DNA from 2 places in the Devosia sp. 919 genome. Region 2 is predicted to be linked to the other one. Evidence: predicted binding sites of a transcription regulator. Region 2 holds the regulator's gene; the other holds the start of a gene.
The links. Region 2 encodes PhoB, which activates phosphate uptake and scavenging genes when phosphate is short. Its sites were predicted from a motif close to TGTCATNNANCTGTCAT; they were not measured.
Positions count from the first base shown of each region.

Region 1: a site for PhoB is predicted at 3,884-3,900, ahead of HRQ64_RS00210 (DUF2794 domain-containing protein). Genes of this name have one in related genera too.

Region 1 is NZ_JABAOL010000001.1:32,097-47,160, reverse strand. Features, by position in the region: gene acnA (aconitate hydratase AcnA) at 1-2,337, shown strand, start outside; gene HRQ64_RS00220 (VOC family protein) at 2,464-2,829, shown strand; gene HRQ64_RS00215 (DUF1223 domain-containing protein) at 2,932-3,639, shown strand; gene HRQ64_RS00210 (DUF2794 domain-containing protein) at 3,961-4,308, shown strand; gene HRQ64_RS00205 (GNAT family N-acetyltransferase) at 4,389-4,886, opposite strand; gene HRQ64_RS00200 (Bax inhibitor-1/YccA family protein) at 4,986-5,756, opposite strand; gene thpR (RNA 2',3'-cyclic phosphodiesterase) at 5,958-6,497, shown strand; gene HRQ64_RS00190 (invasion associated locus B family protein) at 6,714-7,235, shown strand; gene HRQ64_RS00185 (invasion associated locus B family protein) at 7,326-7,829, shown strand; gene HRQ64_RS00180 (amino acid transporter) at 7,834-8,055, shown strand; gene HRQ64_RS20315 (hypothetical protein) at 8,052-8,177, shown strand; gene rlmN (23S rRNA (adenine(2503)-C(2))-methyltransferase RlmN) at 8,273-9,475, shown strand; gene HRQ64_RS00170 (VOC family protein) at 9,486-9,890, shown strand; gene HRQ64_RS00165 (restriction endonuclease) at 9,890-10,270, shown strand; gene HRQ64_RS00160 (YqaE/Pmp3 family membrane protein) at 10,273-10,431, opposite strand; gene HRQ64_RS00155 (LysE family translocator) at 10,483-11,130, opposite strand; gene HRQ64_RS00150 (argininosuccinate synthase) at 11,245-12,471, shown strand; gene HRQ64_RS00145 (EAL domain-containing protein) at 12,587-14,680, shown strand; gene chrA (chromate efflux transporter) at 14,741-15,064, shown strand, end outside.
Region 2 is NZ_JABAOL010000001.1:2,859,562-2,874,625, forward strand. Features, by position in the region: gene HRQ64_RS13875 (ABC transporter substrate-binding protein) at 1-1,339, opposite strand, end outside; gene HRQ64_RS13880 (GntR family transcriptional regulator) at 1,429-2,493, shown strand; gene HRQ64_RS13885 (creatininase family protein) at 2,490-3,191, shown strand; gene HRQ64_RS13890 (ketopantoate reductase family protein) at 3,188-4,204, shown strand; gene HRQ64_RS13895 (SDR family NAD(P)-dependent oxidoreductase) at 4,195-4,950, shown strand; gene HRQ64_RS13900 (hypothetical protein) at 5,030-5,173, opposite strand; gene HRQ64_RS13905 (substrate-binding domain-containing protein) at 5,492-6,514, shown strand; gene pstC (phosphate ABC transporter permease subunit PstC) at 6,572-7,948, shown strand; gene pstA (phosphate ABC transporter permease PstA) at 7,950-9,317, shown strand; gene pstB (phosphate ABC transporter ATP-binding protein PstB) at 9,400-10,182, shown strand; gene phoU (phosphate signaling complex protein PhoU) at 10,211-10,918, shown strand; gene phoB (phosphate regulon transcriptional regulator PhoB) at 11,015-11,716, shown strand; gene HRQ64_RS13935 (GNAT family N-acetyltransferase) at 11,822-13,012, shown strand; gene HRQ64_RS13940 (GumC family protein) at 13,019-14,341, opposite strand; gene HRQ64_RS13945 (hypothetical protein) at 14,554-15,064, shown strand, end outside.

The DNA of each region.
Region 1 (15,064 bases), 2.8 Mb from region 2:
GCCAATCCGCAAAAGATCAATCCGCTGGTGCCCGTCGATCTCGTGATCGATCACTCGGTGATGGTCGACAGCTTTGGCACGCCGATGGCCTTCGAGCAGAATGTCGAGCTCGAATATGAACGCAATGGCGAACGCTACGAGTTCCTGCGCTGGGGCCAGTCGGCCTTCGACAATTTCCGCGTCGTGCCCCCCGGCACCGGCATCTGCCACCAGGTCAATCTCGAATATCTCGCCCAGACCGTGTGGACCCGCGAAGAGAACGGCGAGATCGTCGCTTATCCCGATACGCTGGTGGGTACCGATTCCCACACCACCATGGTCAATGGCATGGCTGTGCTGGGCTGGGGCGTGGGCGGCATCGAGGCCGAGGCAGCGATGCTCGGCCAGCCCATCACCATGATGATCCCCGAAGTCGTGGGCTTCAAGCTTACGGGCAAGATCAACGAGGGCATCACCGCCACCGACCTCGTGCTGACCGTCACCGAAATGCTGCGCAAGAAGGGCGTGGTCGGCAAGTTCGTCGAGTTCTATGGCCCGGGTCTCGACTACCTCAGCCTCGAAGACCAGGCGACCATTGCCAATATGGCCCCTGAATATGGCGCCACCTGCGGCTACTTCCCCGTCGATGCCGATACGCTGAAATACCTCACCACTTCGGGCCGCGACCCGCAGCGCGTGGCGCTGGTTGAGGCCTATAGCAAGGCCCAGGGCATGTTCCGCGACACCAATTCGCCCGATCCGGTGTTCACCTCGACCCTCGAGCTCGATCTTTCCACCGTCGTGCCCTCGATCTCGGGTCCCAAGCGCCCGCAAGACCGTATCGTTCTGACCAATGCCAAGCAGGCCTTTATCGAAGGGCTGCCCAAGGAATTCGGCAAGACCGAGGACACCCGCGTTCCCGTGGAAGGCGAAGAGTTCAGCATCGGGCATGGTGATGTGGTGATCGCCGCCATCACCTCTTGCACCAATACCTCCAACCCATCGGTGCTGGTGGCTGCCGGTCTCGTTGCCCGCAAGGCACGCGCCCTCGGCCTCAACTCCAAGCCTTGGGTCAAGACCTCGCTGGCCCCCGGCTCGCAGGTGGTGACCGACTACCTCACCGCCGCGAACCTTCAGGCCGATCTTGATGCCCTTGGGTTCAACCTTGTCGGCTATGGCTGCACCACCTGCATCGGCAATTCGGGCCCGCTGCCGGCCGCCATCTCCAAGGCGATCCAGACCGGCGACGTGGTGGCTGCGTCGGTGCTGTCGGGTAATCGCAATTTCGAAGGCCGCGTCAATTCGGATGTGAAGGCGAACTTCCTCGCTTCCCCGCCGCTCGTTGTGGCCTATGCCATTGCCGGCTCGATGAATGTCGACATCACCACTGAGCCGCTGGGCATCGGCTCGAACGGCCAGCCGGTTTATCTGCGCGATATCTGGCCCACCAATCACGAGATCGCCGAGATCGTGCGCACCCATGTGACGCCTGAAATGTTCAAGCGGCGCTATTCGGATGTGTTCAAGGGCGACGACAACTGGCAGGCCATCGCCATCGAAGGCGGCGAAACCTATGGCTGGAACAGCTCCTCGACCTATGTGCAGAACCCGCCCTATTTCGAAGACATGGACATGACCCCCAAGCCGGTGACCGATATCAACGGCGCGCGGGTGCTGGCCCTGTTCCTTGACTCGATCACCACCGACCACATCTCCCCGGCCGGCTCGTTCAAGCCCTCCACCCCGGCGGGCCAATATCTGCAGGAGCACCAGGTCGCCCCGCGCGATTTCAACTCCTATGGCGCCCGGCGCGGCAACCATGAGGTGATGATGCGCGGCACTTTTGCCAATATCCGCATCAAGAACCAGATGCTGCCGGGCGTTGAAGGTGGCTTCACCAAGGGTCCCGATGGCTCGCAGATGCCGATCTATGATGCGGCCATGGCCTATCAGGGCCAGGGCACGCCGCTCGTGATCTTTGCGGGTAAGGAATATGGCACGGGCTCATCGCGCGACTGGGCGGCCAAGGGCACCAATCTCTTGGGCGTTAAAGCCGTGATCGCGCAGAGCTTCGAGCGTATTCACCGCTCCAACCTTGTGGGCATGGGCGTGATCCCGCTGCAGTTCAAGGACGGCGAGAGCTGGCAGACGCTGGGGCTCGACGGCACCGAAACCATCGACATCGTCGGGGTGGAAAACCTGGCTCCCCGTGCTATTGTGCCGGTCAAGATCACCCGCGCCGACGGCACAAGCTTTATCATCGAAACCCGTTGCCGCATCGATACGGCCAACGAGCTCGATTACTACAAGAATGGCGGCATCCTGCACTATGTGCTGCGCAGCCTCGTGGCCGCATAAGGGTTCATTCCCGCGCCAGATAATTCTTGATGGCGGCCCTTGGGGGCCGCCATTTTCGTTTGCTGCTGACAGGGTTTGTCGCAAGGGGCTGCGAGGGTTCCGCCATACGCAAATGGAGTGGAAAAAATGATCGATCATCTGGGCATTGTCACCGGGCAGTTCGAGCCGATGCTGGCTTTTTACAAGGCAGCATTGGCTCCGCTCGGCTATAGCCAGCAAGCGGCCTATCCCGGGGTTGCGGGGCTGGGCGGAACGGGCGAACCCGCCGATCTGTGGCTGACCGCAGCCGACGGCGCGATGCCGGTCCATGTCGCCCTACGCAGCCCCGACCGCGCGACCGTGGATGCATTCCATGCCGCCGCTCTCGCCGCAGGTGGCCGCGACAATGGTGGCCCGGGGCTCCGGCCCAATTACGGTCCCGATTATTATGCCGCCTTTGTGCTCGATCCCGACGGCAATAACCTGGAGCTGGTCTGCCACGCTCCCGCCTAAGGTTAACCGAGCCGGTATTTGTCACCCCGTTTTGACTGGCGGGCCAACCAATCTGTGGCTTACAACTTGGGGATGGTTCCTCCTTGCACCCCCGCCGTAATCATGGCGATGATCGCACTTCTGGCCATGGCCCCCTCTAGCCAGGCCGAAAGCCTGCGCGAGCGGCCCAAGGCTGTGGTTGAATTGTTTACCAGCCAGGGCTGCTCGTCCTGCCCGCCGGCCGATGCGCTGCTGTCGAGCCTGGGCCGAGACGAGGACGTGATCGCCCTCGCCTTTCATGTCGATTATTGGGATTATGTGGGCTGGAAGGACACTTTCGGCAATCCGGCCAATTCCGACCGGCAGCGCGCCTATGCCAAGAGTTGGGGCACGCCGCGCATCTACACGCCGCAGATGGTGGTCAACGGCAAGCAGGATGTGGTGGGCTCGCGCCGCGCCGAAGTGCATAGCGCCATTCGCTCGGCCAGCCTGACCCTGCCGGTGGATATCGAAAGCGATGCCGGCATGCTCGAGGTCGAGATCGGCCCTCGTGCCGGAACCGCCGATGCAGTGGTTTGGCTCGTCACCTATCTGCGCCAGGCGCAGGTGCAGATCGAGCGCGGCGAAAACGCGGGCAAGGCGATGAGCTATACCCAGGTGGTCACCGGCCGACACATGCTGGGCATGTGGGAAGGCAAGGCTGGCGCTCGTTTCAAACTGCCATTGGCCGAACTTGCCGCCGAAGCGGGCGACGGCATCGCCGTGATCGTGCAGGAAGACCGCAATGGGCTGCCAGGAGCCATTCTGGGCGCTGCGTCCTACGAGCGCTGACCCCCAAACAAATCTCCCGCCGCTGGAAACCAGGGACGGGAGAAGTTGACTGCTCTTTGGAGGAACTGGTGGCGGCGTTCTTCGGGGGGCTCGGTCGGCCAGCCACCAGCCTTGGGGCAACGATGACACTGTCGCGGTGCAATGGGGCAGCCAAAGGGAAGCAGTGTGGCCTAAATGGGGTATTTTGGCCTAGGGCGATGGCGGTGCCGTGAAGCGCTTGCATCGCCGGTCGAATGCCGCGATCATGACGGTTCTGCAACAAGGAGTGCGAGGCCAAGCGTGCAAGCGCGTGTTCCAAACAGCAAGCCGGTGAAGCTCGAATTGGTGCATCAGGCCGAGGCGCCGCCCAGTCCGCAGCCCAGCAAGGTCCCAGCCATTGTTGCCTTTGACCGCAAGGAACTGGCGCTGATCCTGTCGGTTTATGGCCGCAAGGTCGGGCAGGGCGAGTGGCGAGATTACGCCATGGACTTCCTGCGCGAGCGGGCAGTGTTTTCGGTATATGCCCGCGTGTCCGAGCGACCACTTTACCTGATCGAGAAAACCCCGCGCTTGCGCAATCGCCAGGGGCAATATGCCGTTACCAACCAGCAGGGCCGCATTTTGAAGCGCGGCCACGAACTGGCGCAGGTGCTCCGCGTGCTCGATCCGCAACTGGCGGTGGTGGGTTAACCGCCTGTTGCCGGTCCGGCGGACTGCAGCCGCGCCTCAGCGGGTGTTGCTCAGGCTCATCGGTTTAACAAGCTGCCTGATTAAAGCGCCAGTTGCAGGTGCACGATGTCGTGCCAGCGGTCGAATTTGAGGCCAACCGCTTCGTAATACCCGACGCGGTGGAAGCCAAATCTCTCGTGGATGCCGACCGAGTTGGCCGTATCGGCGGTGATCACCGCCAGCATCTGCTTGAAGCCAAAGGCCCGCGACTGCGTCAGAAGCTCGCTCAGCATTGCCTTGCCGATGCCGCGCCCGGTTTCGGCAGGATCGAGATAAAGCGAATCCTCGCAGGTGAAGCGATAGGCCGCGCGGGGCCGATAAAAGCTGGCATAGGCATAGCCGATGGGCTTGCCCGCGCGCTCGGCGATGATCACCGGATGACCCAAGCGCAAGAGGCCCGCATATTTCTCGGCGATGGCCGTTTCGTCGGGCGCTTCGGTATCAAAGGTAATGGCGGTGTGATCGACATAATGTCGGTAGATGCGGGTGATCGCGGGCACATCGGACCACTCGAACGGGCGCAGGCGGAAGTCGGACACGATACGTCAACTCGACAAAGCAAAGGGACCGCAGCCTTTATGACTGCGGTCCCCAAACAGTGTCCATCGAAATCCGCGGCCCAGGGCCGCGGGTCGGAATTATTCGCGGTTGCCGAACAGGCGGAGCAGCATCATGAACAGGTTGATGAAGTCCAGATACAGCGAGAGCGCACCCATGATGGCGTTCTTGGCGAGCGTGTCGGCACCATGGTGCTCGGCATAGCTTTCTTTGATCTTCTGGGTGTCATAGGCGGTCAGGCCCACAAAGATCAGCACGCCGACAGCGGAGATGATGAACTCCATCATGCTCGACTGCATGAAGATGTTGACGATCGAGGCGATGATCAGGCCGATCAGGCCCATCATCAGGAAAGAGCCCATCGCCGTCAGGTCACGCTTGGTGGTGTAGCCATAAAGGCTCATCGTGCCAAAGGTTGCCGCGGTGATGAAGAACACCTTGGCGATCGAAGCGTCGGTGTAAACCAGGAAGATCGAGCTCATCGACAGGCCCATGATCGCCGAGAAGGCCCAGAAAGTGGCCTGGGCGGCGGGCACGGAGAGCTTGTTGATGCCAAAGCTCAGCACCATCACGAAGGCGAGGGGCGCGAGCATCACGACCCACTGCAGCGGGCTGGCATAAAGCAGGTAACCCCACTGGGTCACATACTGGCCATTGGCCAGTTGGGCCACGGCGGCATCTGGATTGGTGGTGATGGCAGCGGCGGCAGCAAACCAGGCCGCAAGGCCAGTTACCACCAGGCCAATGCCCATGTAATTGTAGACGCGCAGCATGTAACTGCGCAGGCCCTCGTCGATGGCTAAGGCCGAGCCGGCCCGCGCATTCAGGGTCTGACGGTCATATTCAGCCATATGCACTATCCTTTCACTGACGGATAAGGCGGTTTCCTCCCGCCGAGGGCGTTGTTGGGCGCCACTTGATCGGTAATATGGATGGGGGAGAAGTCCTTTACAACCCTGTTCGCCCAGCCGCGACGATTCGACTGCCCCTCTCAGGCAGTTATGCTAGGCTGGCTGCGATTGTCTTGCCTGCCCGCGGGCAAAGGAGGCCTCATGCCCCGGCTGTTTACTGGCCTTGAAGTTCCCGGCGATATCGCCTTTGCCCTGTCGCTCAAGCGCGGCGGCCTCAGCGGCGCGCGCTGGATCGATGCCGAGAATTACCACATCACCCTGCGCTTCATCGGTGATGTGGATCATGGCACCGCCAATGAAGTCGCCGACAGCCTCGACCGGTTGAGCCAGTCTCTGAGTTTTCCGGTGCGGCTGACCCATCTGGGTGCCTTTGGGGGGGCCAAGCCGCGCGCGCTTTATGCCGCAGTTGAGCCCAGCGAGGCGCTCAGCCGCCTGCAGGCGGCCCAGGAGCGGGTGCTGCAGCGCGCCGGCCTTCCCGCCGAGGGCCGCAAATTCGTGCCCCATATAACCTTGGCCAGGTTGCGCGGCTCGGCGCCCGAGGAGGTGGCCCGCTTTATCGCCGAGGCCGGGCGCTTCGAGCCGCTTGAATTCACGCCCAGGCGCTTTGTGCTGTTTTCCAGCCGTGACTCGGTGGGTGGCGGCCCCTATGTGGTCGAGCAAAGTTATTCGCTCGAAGCGTGAGCCGCTCACGGCAGTGTTAACGCGAGCTTGACCCTTTACCTGCAAAGCACGTCATTGCCGCTGCCCCGCGCCTTTTTAGCGTCACGATTGCCGCTCACTTGATGGCTAGCGCTGGGGCGTGGCGGCGCTTGACACCTTAGTAACCATGTGGGGCTTAAGCTTGCGAGCAGCAAATCCCACTAGATGCGTACCTTCAAAGATGAGGAAGATTTGGCGATGACGTTGAAAACCGGTAGCCTTGTGTTTGGGCTCGCGGTCGGCGCGGTCATGGCTCTGGCCCCTGTCGCGCAGGCGCAGCAGGCAACCGAGCTCGGCAGTTTCAATGCCTGGACCGCCTGGCAGGCGACCGATGCTTCGGGGGTGCTCTGCTATATCTCGGCCGCGCCGCAATCGAGCGAGCCCGCCGGTGTTAATCGCGACCCCGTTCACTTCATGATCATTCACCGTAAGGGCATGGGCACCAAGAACGAGGTGCAGACCATTATCGGCTACCCCTTCAACAGCAGTGACGCCAAGGCTAGCGCTTCGATTGATGGCAAGTCCTATCCGATGGTCACCGAGGGCTCGGCGGCCTGGCTGGCTTCGACCGGCGACGAAGGCGGGTTTGTCCAGGCCTTCAAGGGCGGCACTAAGCTGCAGGTGCGCGGAACCTCCCAGCGCGGCACCAACACGATCGACACCTATTCGCTTTCGGGCGCCACGGCGGCGATGAACGCCATCGACGCAGCCTGCGCCTGATCGGGGCTGGACCCCGCTCGAGCAATCCTCCTATCCGGGCGAGGTGCCGCGTCGCGGCCCTCGTCCTTCCTGTGTTTGATGAGGCCCCTTATGGTTTCGCGCTTTGTTTCGCTTGTGGTCGTGGCCAGCCTGCTTTCGGTTGGCAGCGCTGCAGCCCAGTCGGTGCGGCTGCTCGGTGATTTCCGGGACTGGTCGAGCTATGCAGCGTCCGATGGGGCCGGGCCGGTCTGCTTTGCCATGACCAAGCCCACCACCGTGACCCCCACGCCCGATGGCTATACGCAGGCCTATCTCTACCTCACCAGCCGGCCCGGCGAAAATGTCGCCAGCGAGTTCAATCTGGTTGCCGGCTTCACCTTCCAGCCCGATAGCGGCGCGACCGTCACGGTGAATGGGCAGACCTTCAATCTCTTTACCCAGAACGATGCCGCCTGGCTCGACGATGCCGGGCAAAGCGATGCGCTCGCCAGCGCCATCCGGGCCGGCTCGAGCCTGGTCGTTGAAGGCACCACCAGTGCCGGCATCAAGGTGGCGCAAACCTTCTCGCTCGCCGGCTCCACCGCTGCCACCCAGGCCGTCTCCGCCGAATGCTGAGGGATTGAGCAAGCTCGTCCGCAATGAACAGCGCAAGCTGACCGCCACTTACATGAATGGCGTACCCATGGCGCTGGTGGGGATTGGTGCTTTGGCGCCGATCGTGGCGCTGGCGCAATCGTCCAGTGGCTCGCCCACTGCAGCCTTCGTGGTGGTTGGTTGTTTCATCAGCAGTTTGGGCTTACATTGGCTGGCAAGACGCCATCTGAAAGGACTGGAAGAATGATTGAGTGGGGAGTTGTTGCCAACTTTGCCGTCGTCATCATTGCCGCCTTCTCGGTTGCTCTCACGGCTTCGCTGTTTGATCGCCCCACCCAGGGCAAGGATCATCCCGCGCCTGGCGAATAGCAGCCCCTCAGCACCTCCCGGGCCCGTGACTTTGCGCCGGCGCGCCCCATATGCTATTGGCCACCTGATCCCGCACCTTCCGGACCTTTGCCCCCATGAGCATTGCGCTTAATCTTGACCATTCGTCTGCCGTGCGTTCGCCGGTCGCCAGCCGGCCTTCGCTGATCGGCCTGGGCAAGCCGCAGCTCGCCGAGGCATTGGTGGGCGCGGGCATTGCCGAGCGCGAAAGCAAGATGCGCGCGAGCCAGTTGTGGAACTGGCTTTATGTGAACGGGGTCACCGATTTCGAGCGCATGACCAATGTCGCCAAACCGGTGCGCCAGCTGCTGGCCGACAAGTTCATCCTTGATCGCCCCGAGATCGTTTCCGAGCAGGTTTCGAGCGATGGCACCCGCAAATGGCTGTTCCGCTTCCGCGATCCCGCCAATCCGCTCTATCCACCCGTCGAGGTGGAAACCGTTTATATCCCCGAGCAGGACCGCGGCACGCTTTGCGTTTCCTCCCAGGTCGGGTGCACGCTTACCTGCTCGTTCTGCCATACCGGCACGCAAAAGCTTGTCCGGAATCTCACCGCCGGGGAAATTCTCGGGCAGGTGCTGATGGCCCGCGAGCGGCTGGGCGATTTCCCCGGCGGCAGCCGCCCCGATGATGGCGGTCTTGTTCCGGCTGACGGGAGCCGTGCCATCACCAATATCGTGATGATGGGCATGGGCGAGCCGCTTTATAATTACGAGAACGTCAAGCAGGCCCTGCTGATCGCGTCGGCGGGCGACGGCATGAGCCTGTCCAAGCGCCGCATTACCCTTTCGACCTCTGGCGTCGTGCCCTTTATCGAGCCCACCGGGCGCGAGATCGACGTGATGCTTGCCATCTCCCTGCACGCCACCAACAATGATTTGCGCGATGTGCTCGTGCCCATCAACAAGAAGTGGCCCATCGAAGAACTGCTCGAGGCCTGCCGCAATTATCCGGGCCTCTCCAATGCCCGCCGCATCACCTTTGAATATGTGATGCTCGATGGCATCAATGACAGCGATGCCGAGGCGCGCGAACTGGTGCGGTTGCTGGCGGGCATTCCTGCCAAGATCAACCTCATCCCGTTCAATCCCTGGCCCGGCTCGAACTATGGCACCTCGCCTTCCTCGCGGATCGAGCGCTTTGCCGATATCGTCAACAAGGCCGGCTATGCCAGCCCCGTGCGCACGCCCCGCGGGCGCGACATCTTTGCTGCCTGCGGCCAGCTCAAGAGCGAAAGCGAGCGCTTGAGCCGCAAGGATCGCGAAGCGCTCGCCGGCTAAGGGAGCAGCGATGGGCGGCGATCCGGCATTGATCCCCGAGTTGTCCGTCGCCGATCTCTCGCGCAGTCTGCGCTTTTACTGCGAGCTCCTGGGCTTTGCCGTTCGCTACGAGCGGCCCGCCGAAGGCTTTGCCATGCTGGAGCGGGAAGGGGCCCTTCTCATGCTCGACCAACTCGGCTTGGCTCGAGACTGGAAGACGGGGTCGCTCGAGCCTCCCTTCGGGCGCGGCATCAACTTACAGATCCGCGTCAGCGCCCTTGATCCCGTGCTCGAGCACCTTGCGGCGGCCGGCGTCGCGTTGTTCCTGCCCGTTGAAACCAAGATCTATCAGGCGGGCAGCGGCGTGGTGCGGCAACGCCAGTTCTGTGTGCAGGATCCGGACGGGTATCTGCTGCGCTTCGCCGAAATCGGCTGATGCCAAGACCATCGCAACGGCGCATCGATGCGGCCATCGCGGCAGCGGAGCGCTTGGCCGCGGCGAGGGCGCCTTTGATCTGCCCCCTGTGCGAACGCCCCATCCCGCCCGAAGCCAAATCCAGCCGCCATCATCTGACGCCGCGCCTCAAGGGCGGTACCCATTTGGGTACGGTGCAGCTGCACCAGATCTGCCACAGCGCCATTCACGCGCGGTTTTCCGAAACCGAGCTGGCGAGCAAGCTCAACGACGTCGAGGCGCTGCGGGCCGATCGGGAACTGGCCGAGTTCATTGCGTGGGTGCAAACCAAGCGGCCCGACTTCCACGCCCCCACTCGCATGACGCGGGAGCGGCGCGCCAGCCGCAAGCCGCGCGACTAGTTCTATTTGCGCAAGATCACCCACACGGCGTGGATCAGGCCGGGGAAATAACCCAACAGCGTTAGCAGGATATTGAGCCAGAACTGCAGCCCGAGCCCCACCTGAAGAAAGACGCCGACCGGTGGAATGATCACCGACAGGATAATGCGCAGAACGTCCATGCCTTGCCCTCTTGTTTTGCCGGGCTAACGAACAAACGCGGCCAGCCGTTCCTAGCGGCGCCCTTCGGCAAGGAGGATGGTCAGGGCAAAACCGGTGAACACCGCCGCAAAGCTCCAGTTGAGCGCGCGCTGCACTAGCTTGTTGGTCGCGAGCAGGCCCGCCATGCGCTCGGCCGCCAGCACCATGGCAATGGCCACCGGAATGGAAACCAGGATGAATTCGCCCCCCAGGAAAAACAGCTTGCCGGGCGCGGCCGGATCGTGCCGGTCGACGAACTGGGGCAGGAAGGTCACGAAGAACAGCACCACTTTGGGATTGAGCAGATTGATCCCGATCCCGGTGGCATAGCTTTCGCGCAGCGTTGGCGTCCGGGCCGCCCGTTCGGCCAGGCGCAGCCCGCCTCCATGCATCACCGCGCCATAGGCCAGCCACAATAGGTAAAGGGCGCCAGCGATCTTGAGCACGAGAAATGCCGTCGGCGCCGCCACGATCAGCACCGAAATGCCAAAAGCGGCCAAGCCCGTATGCACCAGGATGCCGCTCATCGCCCCCGCTGCCGTGGCAAAGCCATGCCCACGCCCGTAATTGATGGCGCGCGACATCTGTAGCGCCATGTCTGGTCCGGGCGTGATCGCCAGCACGAAAGCCGCCAGCGCAAAGGCGAGCAGCACGGAAAGATCGGGAACAAAGGCGGGCATAGGGGTGCTCAAGAAATTCGGCCCGGACAATTGCATGCCCGGCCCGGGCTGAATAGGGTGCGCCCGATTTGTGGCGCCAGCTGGCGCCAACCCCCAAGCGCAAGAACCAAAGTTATGGCAAAAGACATCAAGAAGGTCGTGCTCGCCTATTCGGGCGGCCTGGATACCTCCATCATCCTCAAATGGCTGCAGGAAACCTATAACTGCGAAGTGGTGACCTTCACCGCGGATCTCGGGCAGGGCGAAGAGCTTGAGCCGGCGCGCCGGAAAGCCGAGATGTTCGGCATCAAGGATATCCGCATTGAGGACCTGCGCGAGGAATTCGTGCGCGACTTCGTGTTTCCCATGTTCCGCGCCAACGCGGTGTATGAGGGTCAGTATCTGCTGGGCACCTCCATTGCCCGCCCGCTGATCGCCAAGCGCCTGGTTGAAATCGCCCAGGAAACCGGCGCCGATGCCATCTCCCATGGCGCCACAGGCAAGGGCAATGACCAGGTGCGGTTCGAATTGACCGCCAATGCGCTCGACCCTTCGATCAAGGTGATCGCTCCCTGGCGCGAATGGGACCTGCGCAGCCGCACCCAGCTGCTTGATTATGCCGAGCGCAACCAGATCCCGGTGTCCAAGGACAAGCGGGGCGAGGCCCCGTTCTCGGTTGACGCCAATCTGCTGCACACCTCCTCGGAAGGCATGGTGCTGGAAGATCCCGGCGTGCCTTATCCCGATTATGTGCCCCAGCGCACGGTTGATCCCGAACAGGCCCCCAACGAGCCCGAGATCATCACCATCGGCTACGAAAGGGGCGATCCGGTTTCGGTCAATGGCGAAAAGCTGTCGCCGGCCGCGCTGCTGACCAAGCTCAATGAGCTCGGTGGCAAGCATGGCATTGGCCGACTTGACCTCGTCGAGAACCGCTTTGTCGGCATGAAGTCGCGCGGGCTTTATGAAACCCCCGGCGGCACCATCATGCTGGTGGCCCATCGCGGCATTGAATCGATCACCCTCGATCGCGGCGAAGCTCACCTCAAGGACGAGCTGATGCCCAAATATGCCGAGCTCATCTACAACGGCTTCTGGTTCTCCCCCGAGCGCGAGATGCTGCAGGCCATGATCGACAAGAGCCAGGACTATGTGTCGGGCGAAGTCACGGTGAAGCTCTACAAGGGCAGCGCCAATGTGATTGCGCGCACATCGCCCAACTCGCTTTACTCCATGGACCTCGTCACCTTCGAGGAAGGCGCGGTCGCTTATGACCACCATGATGCCGAGGGCTTCATCCGCCTCAACGGCTTGCGGCTCAAGACTTGGGCGGCGCGCAATCGCAAGGCGGAGCGCCCATAAGCCTTCCGCGTTAATCGGGCCTTAAGAGCCGACCTCTAGCGTTAGTCCGTTGTGCGCAAAGCACCGCGGAAGGGGTCGGCTCGTGCGGGCATTGGACGCTGGAAGTTTGAGCGAGATGTCCGGGGCGCTGCTGCTGGATGCGGCGCTCCAAAGCATGCCCTATGGATTTTGCGTGTGGAGCCCCCAATTTCGCCTGGTGCTGTGGAACCAGCATTATTGCGAAATCTATGGTTTTGAGCCCGAGCACCTCCAGGTCGGCATGACGCTCAAGGCGGTGGTGGGGATCTCGTCGAGCCTGGGCAATCACCCCGACCAGACCCCCGAGGCCTTTTACGCGGCCTATGCCGGCGAATTGCTGGCCAATCGCGACGGCGCGCGCCATAAAAGCCAGGAAGCAGTGCGGGGCGGGCGCATCATCGAAACCGCCCATGTGTTCAATCCGGCGCTGGGCTGGGTGATCACCCATGAGGACGTGACCGAGGAAATCGCGCGTACCGAAGTGATGCAAAAGCGCGGACGCGAGCTCGAGCGCCAGAACATCCGGCTCGACGCGGCGGTCAACAATATTTCCCAGGGCCTGTGCATGTGCGACGCCCAGGGGCGCCTCGTGATCTGCAACGAGCCCTATCAGCGCATCTACAATCTGCCCGAGGCGCTGGTGCGGCCCGGCACCCAGCTCGAAGAAATTTTGGGCCACCTGTTCGATAGCGGCATGAGTTCGGGCACGTCCCGGCAGCAATATATCGCCTGGCGCCGCGACATCATCGCGCGCGGCGAATACGGCAAGAACGTGCATGAATTCAACGGCCGCGTCATCATGATGCAGCACCATCCGATGAAGGATGGCGGTTGGGTGTCGAGCCACGAAGACATCACCGAGCAGCGCCAGATCGAGGCGCGCATCCGCTATCTCGCCCGCCATGACGCCCTGACCGATCTGCCCAACCGGGTGCAGTTCCTCGAGGAAATGGCCAATGCGGAAGCCGCGATCGGGCGCGGCGAACAGGCGGCGGTGCTGTATATCGATCTCGACCACTTCAAGGGTGTCAACGACACGCTGGGCCATGCGGTGGGCGACGAGCTGATCCGGGAAGCCGGGATGCGCTTGTGGCGCACGACGCGCGACAACGACCTGCTGGCCCGTCTGGGTGGCGACGAATTTGCCTTGCTGCTGCGCTCGGTGTCGAGCGAGGCCGATGCCGCCAAGGTGGCCAACCGCATCGTCAAGGCAATGGCGGCGCCCTTCACCATTGGAGAGCACCAGATCGATATCAGCGCCTCGGTTGGGATCGCCATGGCGCCCCAGGATGGGGTGAACACCGATACCCTGGTCAAGCATGCCGATATGGCGCTCTACAAGGCCAAGGCGGATGGCCGCTCCACCTTCCACTTCTTTGAAACGGGTATGGACGAGGAGTTGCAGCAGCGCCGCAGCATCGAGGCGGGCCTACGGGCCGCCCTGGCGCGTGACGAGCTGCGCCTCGTCTTCCAGCCTTTGCTCGATCTGGAGCAAAACAAGATCGGCTGCGTCGAGGCCCTGTTGCGCTGGGATTGCGCGGAGCGCTCGATTTCTCCCGCCGAGTTCATCCCCATTGCCGAGGAAACCGGCCTCATCGTGCCCCTGGGCGAATGGGTGCTGCGCGAGGCCTGCCGCACGGCCACCACCTGGCCCGACGGGGTGCGCGTTGCAGTGAACCTGTCAACCGTCCAGTTCCGCAACAAGGAGTTGGTGAGCGTAATCCGCTCGGCCCTTGCCGATGCGGGCCTGCCCGCGAGCCGCCTCGAGCTCGAAATCACCGAATCGCTGCTGCTCGCCGACAACGAATCCACCCTGCGGGCGCTGCATCAGCTGCGCGCCATGGGTGTGCGCATCTCCATGGACGATTTCGGCATCGGCTATTCCTCGCTTTCCTATCTGCGCTCCTTCCCCTTCGACAAGATCAAGATCGACCGCTCCTTCATGCGCGATCTGACCACCCGCAGCGACAATCTGGCTATCATCCGCGCGGTGATCGGGCTGGGGCAGAGCCTCGGGATGACCACCACGGCCGAAGGGGTGGAAACCCCCGAACAGCTCGAACTGGTGCGCGCCCTGGGTTGCTCGGAAGTGCAGGGGTTCCTGTTTTCCCCGCCCCTGGCCCCGGCCGTGCTCGAGCTGATGCTTATTCGGCAAGTCGAGCACACCCGATTGCTGCGCGCGGCCTCCTGAGCGCCGCTGGTGAGCGGTGGCGTTATCGCGCTGTCATAACTTGAGGCTAAGGGTGCACGGATGAGCCGAGCCGACGCCCCCACCGCCCCGCCTGCCGGCACGCCGGGCGAGGTTTTCGCCGCCTTTTTAGCCCTGGGACTGACCTCCTTTGGCGGCCCCATCGCCCATCTCGGCTATTTCCGCGACGAACTTGTCGCCCGCCGCGGCTGGGTGGATGAGCATGGCTATGCCCAGCTCGTAGCCTTGGGGCAGCTCCTGCCGGGGCCGGCCTCCAGCCAGGTCGGTTTTGCCCTGGGCGTGGTGCGCGCCGGCTGGCTCGGCGGGCTGGCAGCTTTTGTTGGCTTCACCCTGCCATCGGCCCTCCTGATGCTGGCCTTCTTTGCC
Region 2 (15,064 bases):
TGAACGCGCCGAGACCATTTTCCGGATCAGCGGTGTGCACCAGCGAACCATAGGTGTAGGAGGCTTCGCCCGTCAGCGTACCCCAGCCCGAGAGCCAGAGGCTGAATTCGCCAGCCTGCTGGGCCGGGAAGAACACCGTGCCGTTAAGTGCATTGGCGTTGATCTTGAGACCGGCACGCGCCCACATCTGCGACAGGGCCTCGCACACAGCAGCATCGCCGGGGAGACGATTGTTGGTGCAGGCAAAATCGAGCTCGAAACCGTTGGGGTAGCCAGCTTCCGCCAGCAGTGCCTTGGCACGTTCGAGGTCGTACTCACGAACCGGCAGATCGGTGGAGCCGCCAAAGAACGTGGCTGGCATCAGCTGGTTGGCGGGTTTGCCCAGGCCTTCCAGCACGACTTCCGACAGGATGTCGCGGTTGATGGCGAGGTCCATGGCCTCACGAACGCGCAGGTCCTTGAGCGGGTTTTCAGCGATCTCGGCGCCGTTCACCTTCGCCTTGACCGGCAACTCATCCTTCACGTTGGGCGTGATGTTGAGGATGTAGACGCTGTCGGCAATGAAGGTGTCGAGGCGCGAGTCATTCTGCATGGCGGCATAATCGGTCGCCGGCACATAGTTGATCAGGTCGACTTCACCGGACTGGAGAGCCGCAACGCGCGATGCGTCATTGGGGATTTCCTTGCGGACGACATTCTCCCAATGGGCTGGCTCGCCCCAGTATTCCTCATTGCGCACGAGGACGAGGTCGCCCTTGGGCTGCCAGGACACGAACTTGTAGGGGCCGGTGCCGATAGCGGCCTTGCCCGAGTTGAACTCTTCATTGCCCACTTCCCCGATCTCGGAGGACACAACGAACAGGCGAATGAAGTCGTTGGGGAGCGTGGCGGCCGTGCCCTTGGTGTGGACATGCACGGTGTAGTCGTCGATGACCTCAACCGAATCCACCGACTTGGTGTAGATGGTCATGCTCATCGGGCCAGTAACCTGGGGAATGCGGTCGATCGAGAACTTGACGTCCTCGGCGGTCAGGTCGGAGCCGTCATGAAACTTGACGCCTTCCCGGATCTTGAATTCCCAGGTGTCGTCATCGACTGGCGTCCACGAAGTGGCGATCGCCGGCTGCAGCTGCAGGTCCTTGTCGACGCCGATCAGCGTATCGAAGATGTGGCGCAGCGACTCTGCCTGGCTACCCAGGGTCGACCAATGCGGATCGATGGAGTCAGGACCGGCGCGCACGCCGATCGTCAGGTCGTCAGCCATGACCTGGGCGGACAGAGTTGTGGAGCCGATCAGGGCTAAGGTGAGGGCGAGGACGGCATTCTTCCGGAAAAGCATTTGAACCCCTTGATTACGTGGCGCCACTGTTCAATCCTGTACTGACTGACTAGAACGCTTGCGCCCAAACGGAACCAGATCGGCCCTTGATGTCAAGCTCTCCTCGCACTAATCTGCCGGAAAAACGATCAAATCGTTCTGACCGCCTAGGACATGCGCAGGCTGAGCTAATCCTGGCCACATTTGCTGCGAAACTCGACCGCTCCCTGCCCGTCCCACTCGGCGTGCAGCTCCAGGGCCTTATCCAATATGGCATTGCGCTCGGTGACCTCCCGGCCGGAATGCGGCTCCCCTCTGTACGCGAGCTGGCGGAAAGTGCCGGCGTAGCCCCCATGACCATTGTGGGCGTCTACAACGAACTCAAGCAGCAAAAACTGATCGAGTCCCGCGGCAGTTCGGGCACATTCGTAGCCAAGACCGAGAGCTTGCCTGACCCCACGGTGTTCCAGCGGCTTAATCCTGCCATTGACGCCCTGCTGCAACTGGGGCAAAGCCTGGGCGTGGACGCTGGCAGGATCACCGCCATGATTGCCGGTCGCGCTGGCCATCTGCGGTTCCAGCAGGCAAACGGGCTCAATCTCGTGCTGGTGGGCTTGTTTGCCGATGCAACCCAGGCCTATGCCGACCACATTCGCCCGAACTTGCCCGCAACTGACACTCTTGTGGCAGTAACCGTCGATGCCTTGCGCAATGGAGCGCCCCTGCCCCCTGCCGACCTGATCCTAACCTTCGCCAACCGGCGGGCTGAAGTCGAGCAGATCGTTGGCACCAATATCCCGGTGCTCGGCCTTCAGTTTATTGCCTCGGAGGCCACCCGAACGCGCCTCGCCGGCCTCGATCCAAGCATGCGGGTCGGCATCGTCTCCATCTTCCCCCAGTTCATGGCGATGATGAAGTCCGGCGTCATGCGCTTTTGCCCTCATGTGACCAGCACGGCGATCACCATGGCCGACGATCCCGAGCTCGAACGCTTTATAGAGCAGGTCGACGTCGTGGTTTATGCCACCGGCCTGGACTGGATGGCCGCCAAGGTCGCTCCCCATCAACAGGCATTCGAATACCGGCACGCGCCGGACCGGACTTTCGTGCAGCAACACGTCCTGCCGCTGCTTGATACCCTGAGAAACAATACCACTGCCAAGGAGACAGCATGAAAATCGCCGACATGAATTGGTTTCAGGTCGAAGCCTACCTGAAATCGGATGACCGGGCGATCGTGCCTCTCGGCTCTACCGAACAGCACGCCTATCTGAGCAATGCGGTGGACTCGATTCTTGCCGAGAAGATCTCGGTGGAAGCTGCTGAACCTTATGGCATTCCGGTGTTTCCGGCCCTGGCCTTCGGCATCACCCCCTATTTCGCCACCTACCCCGGCAGCATCACCCTGCGCATGGATACCTATGGGCGCATCATCACCGATATTCTCGATAGCCTCGCGAGCACCGGTTTCAAGCGCGTGCTGTTCGTGAACGGGCATGGCGGCAACACCCCCGGCCAGACCGCGGCGCTCGAATGGCTCAACAGCAACCCCGATTGCCGAATCCGCTGGCACAACTGGTGGAACGCCCCCAAGACCCTCGCCAAGGTGCACGCCATCGATCCCGTGGCTTCGCACGCTTCCTGGATGGAGAACTTCCCCTGGACGCGCCTGCCCAACATCGGCATGCCCGACGAGCAAAAGCCGATGGCCGATCTCGACAAGCTCAAGACCATGGACGCCGGCAAGGTCAAGGACTACCTCGGCGACGGCAATTTCGGCGGCCGCTACCAGCGCTCGGACGAAGACATGCAGGCGATCTGGGACGTTGCCATTGCTGAAACCCGCGCGCTGATCGAGGACGGCTGGGCATGACCGACACCATCCTGATCTGGGGCGGCGGCGCCATTGGCGGCACGCTCAGCGCCTTCATGGCCCGCGCCGGCGAGGATGTGCTGCTGGTGGACATCGTCCCCGAGCACGTCGCTGCCATCAACGAAAATGGCCTGCTCATCGAAGGGCCGGTGGAAACCTTCACCCAGCCCTTGAAGGCGGCCCTACCCGCTGAGGTCACCGGCAAGTTCAAGACCGTGATCCTGGCGGTCAAGGCGCAGCACACCGAAGCGGCCATTGAAGCGCTCCGGCCGTTCCTGGCCGAAGACGGCTATGTTGTGTCGGCACAGAACGGCCTCAACGAGCTCACCATCGGTAAGCTGATCGGCGCCGAGCGCACCATTGGCTGCTTTGTCAATTTCGGCGCCGATTGGCTCGAAGCGGGCAAGATCCTCCTGGGCAATCGCGGCAAGGTGGCGATCGGTGAACTCGACGGCTCGGTCACCGACCGGCTGCGCGAAGTGCATCGCCTGTTCTCGCTCTACGAGCCTGATGCCGAGCTCACCACCAATATCTGGGGCTATCTCTGGGGCAAGATGGGCTATGGCGGCATGCTGTTTGCCACCGCCCTCACCCCCGCCTCGATGTCGGACAACTTCGCCAGCGCCAAGCACGCCGCCGTCTTTGAAGGCCTTGGCCGCGAAGTTATGGCCGTCGCCCGCGCCCGTGGCGTGACACCCTTGGGCTTCAACGGGTTTGATCCCGCTGCCTTCATGCCGGGCTCCTCAACCGAGGACGCCAAGCGCTCCATTGCCGCCATGGAAGAACACAACCGCCACACCGCCAAGACCCATTCGGGCGTATGGCGCGACATCGCCGTGCGCAAGCGCAAGACCGAGGTGGACGCGCAATTCGCCATCATCATCGATCTGGCCAAGGAAGCGGGCGTTGACGCCCCGGTCACCAAGCGCTTGGTTGAGCTGGTGCACGAAGTGGAAAATGGCCGCCCCCAATCCTGGGACGTTCTGGACGAGTTGTTGGCAGCATGCAGCTAGATTTCACCGGTAAACGCGCGGTCGTCACGGGCGCCGCCCAAGGCATTGGCCGCTCCATCGTTGCGGCGCTGGTTGAAGCCGGCGCCCGTGTCGTGGCTCTTGACCTGGACCCACAAGGGCTCGTCGAAGCCAAGGCCGCAGGTGCTGAACACACCATGACCCTTGATCTGTCCGACCGCAGTCAGGTGCAGGCAAGGTTCAGCGAAATCAACGCCCTGCTCGGGGGCATTGACGTTCTGGCTCTGGCGGCCGGGGGCGTGCGGGGCCAGGTGGCCCAACCGCTCGAGGACGTATCCGAACAGGCGTGGCATCAGCTCTTTGCCGCCAATGTCGATGCTGCCTTCTGGTGCGCCCAGGCCGCAGCGCCCGGCATGAAAGCACAAAAAGGCGGACGCATCGTCACCATTGCCTCGGGGGCCGGGCTGCGCCCAAGCCTGACTGGCATCCAGGCTTATAGTTCTGCCAAGCACGCCCTGGTCGGGCTGACCAAGCAACTCGCCCTGGAGCTTGGGCCTCATGGCGTCACGGTCAACAGTGTCGCCCCTGGCTTTGTGCTGTCCAATCCCGCCACCCAGCGGCAATGGGAAAGCTATGGTGAGGCGGGGCAAAAGGCGCTTGTTGACTCCATTCATCTCCGCCGGCTGGGCGAGCCCGCCGATATTGCCAAGGCCGTGCTGTTCCTAGCCTCCGAACATGCCAGCTGGATCACCGGGCAGATCCTGAGCGTGGATGGCGGCCGCGCCTGATCTAAAAGGAGCCGCCCCCAGGGCGGCTCCTTTTAGATCAGGCGGGCTGTTGGCGCAGTGCCCGCTCGATCAAACCGGCTTACTGTGAGGCCTCGGCGCCGCCTTCCAGAGACTCTGGTGCCGTGACGTCACGCTGCGGACCTGCGGCATTGAACGAGCTGACCACGACGGCCCCGATGCCGAGAACCACAAAAATTGCGAGAGCGATAAGAACGTTTCTCATAGGGCCTCCTGTCCGTGAGCTAACGGTCAGATCTCGCCTGCGGTTCAATTCTCCCCGTGTTAATCCCGCAGCGGATCGCCCGAGGCACTCCGTGGCATGCCTACTCACCTATGCCGCCTGGGAACGCCCGTCCTTTGGCAAGCGTGGCGTTGTCATTGAAATTCGCTCTTAGCCGCAATGGCTTGCACCGTCACACAGGTGTTGCACATCCGTAATAAAACCGTCGCCACGGCTTCATAGGTTGGCCGGGTCACAGCGCGGGCCCGGACTTGCCGGATCGGCTAACACGATAAAGACGAACTCCGAAAAGGGAACCACATGAAAACTGCACTTCTTGCCAGTGCTGCAGCCGTTGCGCTTGTTGCCGGCTCCACTGCTGCGTTCGCCCAGACCCGCGATACCATCCAGATCGCCGGCTCCTCCACCGTTCTGCCTTTCGCGTCGATCGTCGCTGAAGAATTCGGCGCAGCTTTCCCTGAATTCAACACGCCAGTGGTTGGCTCGGGCGGCACGGGCGGTGGCTTGTCCCAGTTCTGCGCTGGCGTTGGCGACAACACCATCGACATTGCCAATGCATCCCGCCAGATCCGCGACGGCGAGCGCGAAGCCTGCACCGCCGCCGGCGTGACTGACATCCGGGAAATCCAGTTCGGCTTTGATGGCATCGTCTTTGCCTCTGCCGCATCGGGCCCCGACTTCGCCCTCACTCCTGTCCATGTCTACAAGGCAATCGCGGACAAGGTCGTTGTGGACGGCGAGCTCGTGGACAATCCCTACACCAACTGGTCCGAAATCGATCCTTCGCTGCCCGACCAGCCCATCATGTTGGCGGTTCCGGCTTCGAACCACGGCACGCGTGAAGTGTTCCAGGAACGCGTTGTGGACGCCGGTTGCGAGGAAGCCGGGCTGCCTGAAGGGCTGAGCGAGGACGAAGCAGAAGCCGCTTGCACCACGTACCGTCAGGACGTGGTCACCGAGATCTCGGGTGACTACACCGAAACTCTGGCGCGTCTCAACTCCGACCCCAACACCGTCGGCGTTTTCGGACTCTCCTTTTACGAGCAGAACACCGATACCCTGAAGGTCGCCACCGTTGACGGTGTAACGCCCTCCAAGGAAACCGTTGCAGCGGGTGAATACCCTGTCAGCCGTCCGCTGTTCTTTTACGTCAAGGGCCAGCATATCGGCGTCATCCCGGGCCTTGAAGATTATGTCGCCTTCTTCCTGTCAGAGGCCGTTTCCGGCGAAGGCGGCGTGCTTGAAGCTGCCGGCCTGATTCCCCAGCCCGCCGAAAAAACCGAAGAAGTTATGGCCGCTTTCGAAGCTGGCCCGACACAGTAATCGATCCGGCGGGCCACCCTCCAAGGTGGCCCGCTCCCTTATGTGCGGGAGCATCGCATGAATTCCCTTGCTGTTGCCGGCCTCTTGCTGGTGTTGCTCGGCTTGTCCTACCAGACGGGTTGGTCGCGCAGCCGCGCTCTTGCCACAACCAGTGGCCAGAAGGTCCATTCGCGCCCGCAATATCACGGTGCCTATACCGCCATCTGGACCATGATCCCCGCCCTGCTGGTTCTGCTGCTCTGGGCCTGGTTCGGTGGCGAGATCACCCACAACTACATCGTTGCGCAGATTCCCCTCGAAACCCTCCAGTCGCTCGACCAGACCGGCCTGAACGCCACCATCGGCCGCATCCAGGCTATCGCCTCGGGCTTTGGCGTTGCTGGCGAAGTCGCACCCTATGAGCAAGCCGCCGGGGAGCACCTGCGCTGGTTCCAAATGCTCACCAATGCCGGCGTGCTGCTGGTCGCCGCCCTGTGTGGCGGTGCCGCGCTTCTTTACGCCCGCAAGCGGATTACTGCCCGTCTTCGCGCTCGCAACGCAGTGGAGCGGGTCATCAACATCGTTTTGCTGCTCTGCTCGGCGGTCGCAATCCTCACCACCCTTGGGATTGTTGCGTCCCTGCTGACCGAAGCCATCCGCTTCTTCACCTTCATCCATCCGTTCGATTTCTTCTTCGGTACGGTTTGGGCCCCCAATAATGCCCCCGCTGCCGGCAATTACGGCCGCTACGGGCTGCTCCCGCTCCTCGCCGGCACGCTGATGATCACCGCCATCGCGATGCTGGTGGCCGTACCTTTAGGCCTGATGGCCGCCATTTATCTAAGCCAATATGCGCCGCGCCGGCTGCGGGCCGTCGCCAAGCCCTTGATCGAGGTGCTGGCCGGCATTCCGACCATCGTCTTCGGGTTTTTCGCACTCGTGACCGTCGGGCCATTCCTGCGCGATTTCGGCCGTCTAGTCGGGCTCAACATCAATGCCACCAGCGCCCTCACCGCCGGCATTGTCATGGGCATCATGATCATCCCCTTTGTCTCCTCGCTCAGCGACGACATTCTCAACCAGGTGCCACGCACTCTGCGCGATGGTTCATACGGGCTTGGGGCCACCCAGAGCGAAACCATCCGAAAAGTGCTGCTGCCCGCCGCGCTGCCGGGCATCGTTGGCGCCTTTTTGCTGGCCGTCAGCCGCGCGATTGGCGAAACCATGATCGTGGTGCTTGCCGCGGGCAATGCACCCGTGCTGCGCGGCAACCCCTTCGAGCCCGTTGCGACCATCACCGTGTCCATCGTCAACCAGCTCACCGGCGATACCGATTTCTCCGGCCCTCAGTCCCTCGTCGGCTTTGCCCTGGGGCTCACCCTCTTCGTGATTACCCTCTGCCTCAACATCTTCGCGCTTTATATCGTCCGCCGCTTCCGGGAGCAGTACGAGTAACATGGCCACCACCCTCACCACTGCCCCCCGCGAAATCTCCCAGCAGCGCACGCGCCTGGTCCGGTCGGGCTTGCGCCGTCGGCACCGGAACGAAGCGATCTTTCGAGGGCTGGGCATCGGCGCCATTGTTCTGGCACTGGGCTTTGTCGCCCTCCTGTTCGTGGATGTGACCCGCAAGGGGATCCCGGCTTTCGTCCAGTCCAACCTGCATCTGGAGGTGTTCTTCGATCCCGCCATCATCGATGTCGGCCCTGCGCCCGTGGCGGGCGAATTCGCCTCGCCCGCGGAATATCAGGCGGCGGATTTGCGCTGGCGGCGTGAACTGGCTTTGTTGAACTGGAACCGCATCCTAGAGGCCGCGCTGCTCGCCAAGCTGCCGCCGGGGACCGAGATCACCTCGCGCGAACTCCTCTCGATTCCGGAAACCAATGCCCGCCATCAACTCCGGGAGATGTTCGTTGCCGATCCAGCGCTGCTTGGCCGCACTGTGCCGGTGGACGTTCTCGCCTCGGCCAACGCCGATAATTGGATCAAGGGCAACATCAACCGCTCGCTCGGCGATGCGCAGCAGCAGCTGTCACCGGCCGCCCGCAGCGTGATCGATGCGTTCGAGGCGAACGGCACCGTCACCAATGGCTTTGCCTGGTCACTGTTCACCAATGCCGATAGCCGCGCCGCGCCGGCCTCCGCGGGCCTGCTGGGCGCCTTTGTGGGCTCCCTTTACATGATGCTGATCGTGATCGTCCTGGCCGTTCCTATCGGTGTCGCCGCGGCGATCTATCTCGAGGAATTTGCGCCCAAGTCGCGGCTGACCGACTTCATCGAGGTCAACATCAACAACCTCGCCGCCGTGCCCTCCATCGTCTTCGGTCTGCTCGGCGCCGCGGTCTTCATCAACTACATGCACCTGCCCATCTCGGCTCCCTTGGTTGGTGGTCTGGTGCTGACGCTGATGACGCTTCCCACCATCATCATCGCGACCCGTGGCGCGCTGCTGGGCGTTTCCCCCGCCCTGCGCCAAGCCGCCTTGGGCATGGGGGCCAGCAAGACGCAGATGGTGTTCCATCATGTACTGCCGGTGACGCTTCCCTCCATCCTCACGGCCACCATTCTGGGCGTCGCCCACGCCCTTGGTGAAACAGCGCCGCTCCTGCTGATCGGCATGAAGGCCTTTGTGGCCCAGGTGCCCGCTACCCCGCTCGATCAGGCCACCGCCCTGCCCGTCCAGATCTATCTCTGGCAGGGCAACGAGAACCGCAACTTCTTTGAACCGCGGACGGCAGCGGCCATCATGGTGCTGCTCGGCGTCATGATCGTGCTGAACGGCACGGCCATCTATCTGCGCTCGCGCCTCGAAAAGCGCGTCTGATCGACCTCACGCAACAAGGACATCGAAAATGGACATGCTTGCCGGTAAGGTGAAGTTGACCCAACAATCAGTGACTAGCGCCATGAACCCGTCTGCCGCCTTGGATCGTCCTATCCGGATCGAAGCCCGGGACGTAACCGTCCACTACGGCGCCAAGCAGGCTTTGTTCGGCATCTCCATCGACATCCCCGATCGCGCGGTGACCTCGTTTATCGGCCCCTCGGGATGCGGCAAGTCGACTTTCCTGCGCTGCATCAACCGCATGAACGACACCATCGAAGGCGCTCGAGTCGGCGGCACCATCAAGCTCGACGGCGAAGACATCTACGATCCCGCGCTCGACGTGGTGGAACTGCGCGCGCGGATCGGCATGGTGTTCCAAAAGCCCAACCCGTTCCCCAAATCCATCTACGAGAACGTCGCCTACGGACCGCGCATTCACGGCTTAGCGCGCAACAAGTCCGATCTCGACGAGATCGTTGTCTCCTCGCTCCGCAAGGCCGGTCTGTTCGAGGAGGTCAAGGATCGCCTCAACGAGCCCGGCACCGGTCTGTCGGGCGGCCAGCAGCAGCGTCTCTGCATTGCTCGCGCCATCGCGGTCGGCCCCGAGGTCATCCTGATGGACGAGCCCTGCTCGGCCCTTGATCCGATCGCCACCGCAATCATCGAAGAACTTATCGATGAGTTGCGCGAGAACTACACGATCGTGATCGTCACCCACTCCATGCAACAGGCAGCGCGTGTGTCCCAGAAAACCGCGTTCTTCCACCTGGGCAAGCTGATCGAGGAAGGGGTGACCGAAGACATCTTCACCAACCCGGTCCACAAGCAGACGCAAGACTATATCATGGGCCGCATCGGCTGATTTGCCCGGCACCAACGGAGGAAACGCCATGCCCGCCACTAAAGACCACATCGTAACGTCCTACAGCGACGAACTGGTCGCGCTTGCCCAGGCCATCGCGGAAATGGGCGGCATGGTGGAACTCGCCATCGAGAACGGCACCAAGTCGCTGCTCAAGCTTGACCGCGAACTGGCCGACCTCACCATCATCGCCGACCAGCGCATCGACGACATGCAGCGCCGCATCGACGACATGGCGGTGTCAATGATCGCCCGGCGCCAACCCATGGCTTCGGACCTGCGCGCCATCATCACCGCGATCCACGTCGCCCAGGACCTGGAGCGCGTCGGCGACATGGCCAAGCAACTGGCCCGCCGCTCCCTCAAGCTCGAAGGCATGAACCTGCAGCCCACCTTCTATAACGGCGTCAAGAACATGACGGCGCTGGTGCTGGGCCAGATCAAGAACGCACTCGATGCCTATTCGAACCGCGACGCTGCCGCTGCCATCGAGGTTTGCAATCGCGACGACGAGGTCGATGCCATGCACACATCGCTCTTCCGCGAACTCCTGACCTATATGATGGAAGACCCGCGCAACATTACCACCTGCACCCACCTCCTGTTCTGCGCCAAAAGCCTCGAGCGGATCGGCGATCACGCCACCAACATTGCCGAGCGGGCCTACTACCTGCAAACCGGCCGGCAGCTTACGGGCGACGTTCAGGAACTGCACCGCACGCAAATCAAAGCATAGCACGCACCAAGGTTTATTTTGGCGCCACCCTGCCCCTAGGGAAAGGGAGTGCGCAGTTGAACAATCGGGCCAATGAGCCCGACTGGAGGGTAACCCATGCCAGCCACAATTCTTGTTGTCGAAGACGAAGAAGACCTCTCGATCCTCCTGCGCTACAATCTCGAGGCAGAGGGCTTTGCGGTGCTCACGGCCGAAACCGGCAATGATGCGCTTGAGCATATCAAGGACAAGGTTCCCGACTTGATCCTGCTCGATTGGATGCTGCCCGAGATTTCCGGGATCGAGTTGTGCCGGCGTCTCCGTGCCCGCCAGGAAACCGCATTGATCCCCATCATCATGCTGACGGCTCGCGGCGAGGAAGAAGAGCGCATCCGGGGTTTGGCGACCGGCGCCGATGACTACATGGTCAAGCCCTTCTCGGTGCCTGAACTGGTTGCCAGGGTGCGGGCCCTGCTGCGCCGCGCCAGCCCAAATCTCGTCACCGCCTCGCTCAAGCTGGGTGACCTGGAACTCGATCGCACCACTCACCGGGTGCGCCGGGGCAGCCGCGACGTCCATCTTGGCCCTACTGAATACCGCCTGCTGGAATATTTGATGCGCCATCCCGGCCGGGTTTATTCGCGCGAGCAGTTGCTCGACGGCGTTTGGGGCAACGAGGTTTATGTCGATGAACGCACCGTTGATGTGCACATCGGCCGCCTGCGCCGCGCGATCAACCGGGGCCGCGATGCCGATCCGATCCGCACGGTGCGGGGCGCTGGTTATGCCTTTGACGAGCGTTTCGCCCAGCCCGCCTGAGCGATCCTGCTCTCGCCTGTTGATGATTTTGTAACGATCTGCTCAAGCGGTTTGTTAAAAGCCGGCTGCTAACGCTGTTTTCTTGAGGGAACGGCGGGGCAGTGCATGACCACCACGGATCAACGCCTGATCAACGAGCTTGCCAACCAGCCGGCTCCGGGTTCCACGACGTCCGGCGGCGGCATCACCCTGCAGCGCGGCCTCGCCGCTGCCGAGCCGGCGTGGCGCGCTCTTGAGCGCGAGGCGATCTTCACGCCCTACCAGCGCTTCGACTGGATTGCCGAGATTGCCCGCGCCCAGCAGCTCGAAGATGCGGACTTCGTCACCCTACAGATCGAATTCGATGGCAGCCCCGCCGCCCTGCTTCCCTTGCATCTTCACCGCAAGGCCGGCTGCACCTTTGCGGCCATTCCCGGCTCCTCCTTTGGCAACAGCGACTGGATGCCTGTTCGGCGCGATGCTGCGGCGCTTCTTACCCGACCCGTGCTGAACCGGGCCTTTGCCCGGTTGCGAGACGAGGCCGGCGTCGATGTGCTCAGCTTCGAGCACCTGCCTGCCCAATGGCGAGGCATAGACAATCCCCTGCTCAGCTTTCCCCATCAGCCTTCGCCGGACCATTTCTATTATGCCGACATTGCGCCCACCATGCTCGAAACGCTTCCTAAGAAGCGGCGGGTCGATATCCTGCGCGGGCGTCGCCGGCTCGAGGAAACGCTAGGTCCCGTCACTTTGCGCCGCGCCACAACGCTCGAGCACATCGACCAAGTCCATGCGGCCTTCCTTGAGCATCGCTCCGTGCGATTCCGGCAAATGGGCGTGCCAAATGTCTTTGCCGAGCCTCACTTCCGCGCCTTGTTCCGGGATGGGGCCATTGCCGGCGCCAGCGAGGACAAGCCGGCCGTAGCGCTCCATGCGCTTTATGTCGCCGAGGAAATCGTGGCGACGGCGGTAGGCACCTATTCCCCCTGTCATTATTCGCAATACATCAACTCCAACACGGACGGGCCGGCCTCCAAATACAGCCTTGTGGGCCTCCTGATGTTCCTGCTGGTGGAAGATCTTATCGCCGCCGGGATCAGCAGCATCGATATGGGCGTGGGCGATTTCGCCTACAAAACCTCCTGGACCCAGAAGACGCCGATCAACGACGCGGCGATTGCGCTAAGCGCTAAGGGCACTGCCGCCGCCGCCCTCCTTAATGGCAAGCGCGCGCTTAAGCGGCACATCAAGCAGAACGACAAGCTTTGGAGCTTTGCCAAGCAGCTGCGCCAGTGGCGCCAGCCAAAACCCGACTGATCGACCCTATCCTGCAGCCGGACGACGGGCCACAAGGCTCGTGACGATCAGATAGGTCAACACCAGCGCTCCCGCCGTGATCATCACCGCCAGCAGTACCAGCCCGGTCTTGGGCGAAACCGGTGCACTCGACACCACCGGATGCGACACCAGGCGCATATCAGGGAATGCAGCGCCCCCGTCTACCTGAGCCCGCGCCGCTTCCGCCTGCTGCAGGTAACGCTCGAGGACGCTACGTTGCGCCGCCGCATCGCGCTGCAGCGCCGCGAGGGCCACGCTGTCGCGCTCTTCCCCGCCGACGGATTGTTGCAAGATCTGCTGGTCGGCCGCCAGTGCCGCAGCCAGAGCCGCTTCAGTCTCGGCCTGCCGATCCATCTGGTCAGCAATGTGCCGCGCCGCGGTAGCGAGTTGCGCATCGACGTCCGCAATCTGCGCCCGCAATCCCAGAACATTCGGATGGTTGAACGATAAACTGCTGGCTTGCTGCGCCAGCTGTCCCTGCAGACTGGCCCGGAGCTGAATGAGACTTCTGCCCCTTGCATCCGCCGCCAGTTCCGTGCTGCCCACCAGCGAACCTCCTAGCGCCAGGCGCTGCCGCAGCACCGCCGCACGCGCCCTGAAGCTCGAACTGCGCTCCTCAGCCGCAAGCCGTCGCCCCGCCATGTCGCTCAATTGGCTGCCAACCATGCTGCCCTCCGGCAGGTCCCCAATCGTCCCCCGCGCAATGCGGAACTTGGCCACGGCGTCCTCGGCTTGAAACACTCGCTGCCGCAACTCCGGTATCGTGCTCTCAAGCCACGCTAATGCCTGCCGGGCATCGTCGAGCCCCTGCTGCGCCCGCCGGGCGATCGCGGTTTCGGCGATGCTCAGCGCCAATTGGCGTGCCAATTCGGGTGCATGTGCCCGGGTCTTCAGCCAGATTATCGCGGTTCCCAATTCGCTCGTTACCAACGTACGCTCTTCGAGCGCCAGCACCGCGGCGTCAAACGCCGCCTGCCCCGTTTCGCCGCCGTTGAACTCGGCTTGCTGCGCCAGCCCGAGCTGCGCCACCACATCCATCAAAGTGTCGCGTGACCGCAGCAATTGCACATTGCTGGAAATGGTCGCTCGGTCCGGAACTGATACGGACGCTGGCTGACCCGCCCCGAAGTAGTTGGGTCGTGGCTCCACCAGGATCGTGGCCGAAGATTCATAAAGCCGGGGAACGCGTGACACGGCAACATATGCCAGCACGGGCACCACAAGGAGCACCAGCAGCGCGGCCCACCGGCGCGCCCAGATAATTCCGAGCAGCTGATAAAGGTCGATCTGGGAGTCAAACGCGCGCAAGCAACTGGCCTCTAACGGCAGGAACCGGGGCAGCCTAGTGCCTTTCCATGTTCACGCCGTTAACCGCGGGTGGAAATGCTTGGGAAAGCATAGAAACAGCAACACGACTGGCGCTCAGCCCCAATCATCTTCCCTCCCAATTGTTGCTAATTGCAGCGAGATTTTCTTCATTCTTTGCTGGCTAGGTTTTTGCCCAGTAATTGGGGGCAGAAGTGAACAGCAAGCGTCTTGTTATCTCAGGGGTGCTGGGCGGGCTCGTCCTCGCCTTCCTCGCCGTCATGGCAGTTTCGATTTTGCGCGAAGTGCCCGGCACCAACAGCTACGCGCTGCTCGCCCAATCCTGGCTCGAAGGGCGGCTCGATACCACCGGGCCGTGCTTTGACGGCGACTGCGCGCTTTATGAGGGCCGCACCTATGTGGTGTTTCCGCCCGCGCCCGGGCTGGTCATCCTGCCCTTCGTAGCCCTGTTCGGCAGCAGCTTTCACTTCTTCTTGCCGCTGACGATCCTTGCTTTTGGCCTCACCGGCTGGCTTTGGTGGCGCATCGCCAACGCGTCGATACAGCTCAACCGCGATCTGACCATTCTGCTCGTTTTGCTGGTGCTGTTCGCGACGCCGCTCGCCTTTGTCACCATTCGGGGCGACCGGGTCTGGTTCTTCGCCCAGAGCTGGGGGACCTTGTTCAGTACGGCAGCGATCTACTTCGCGGTTGGGCGCCGCAACG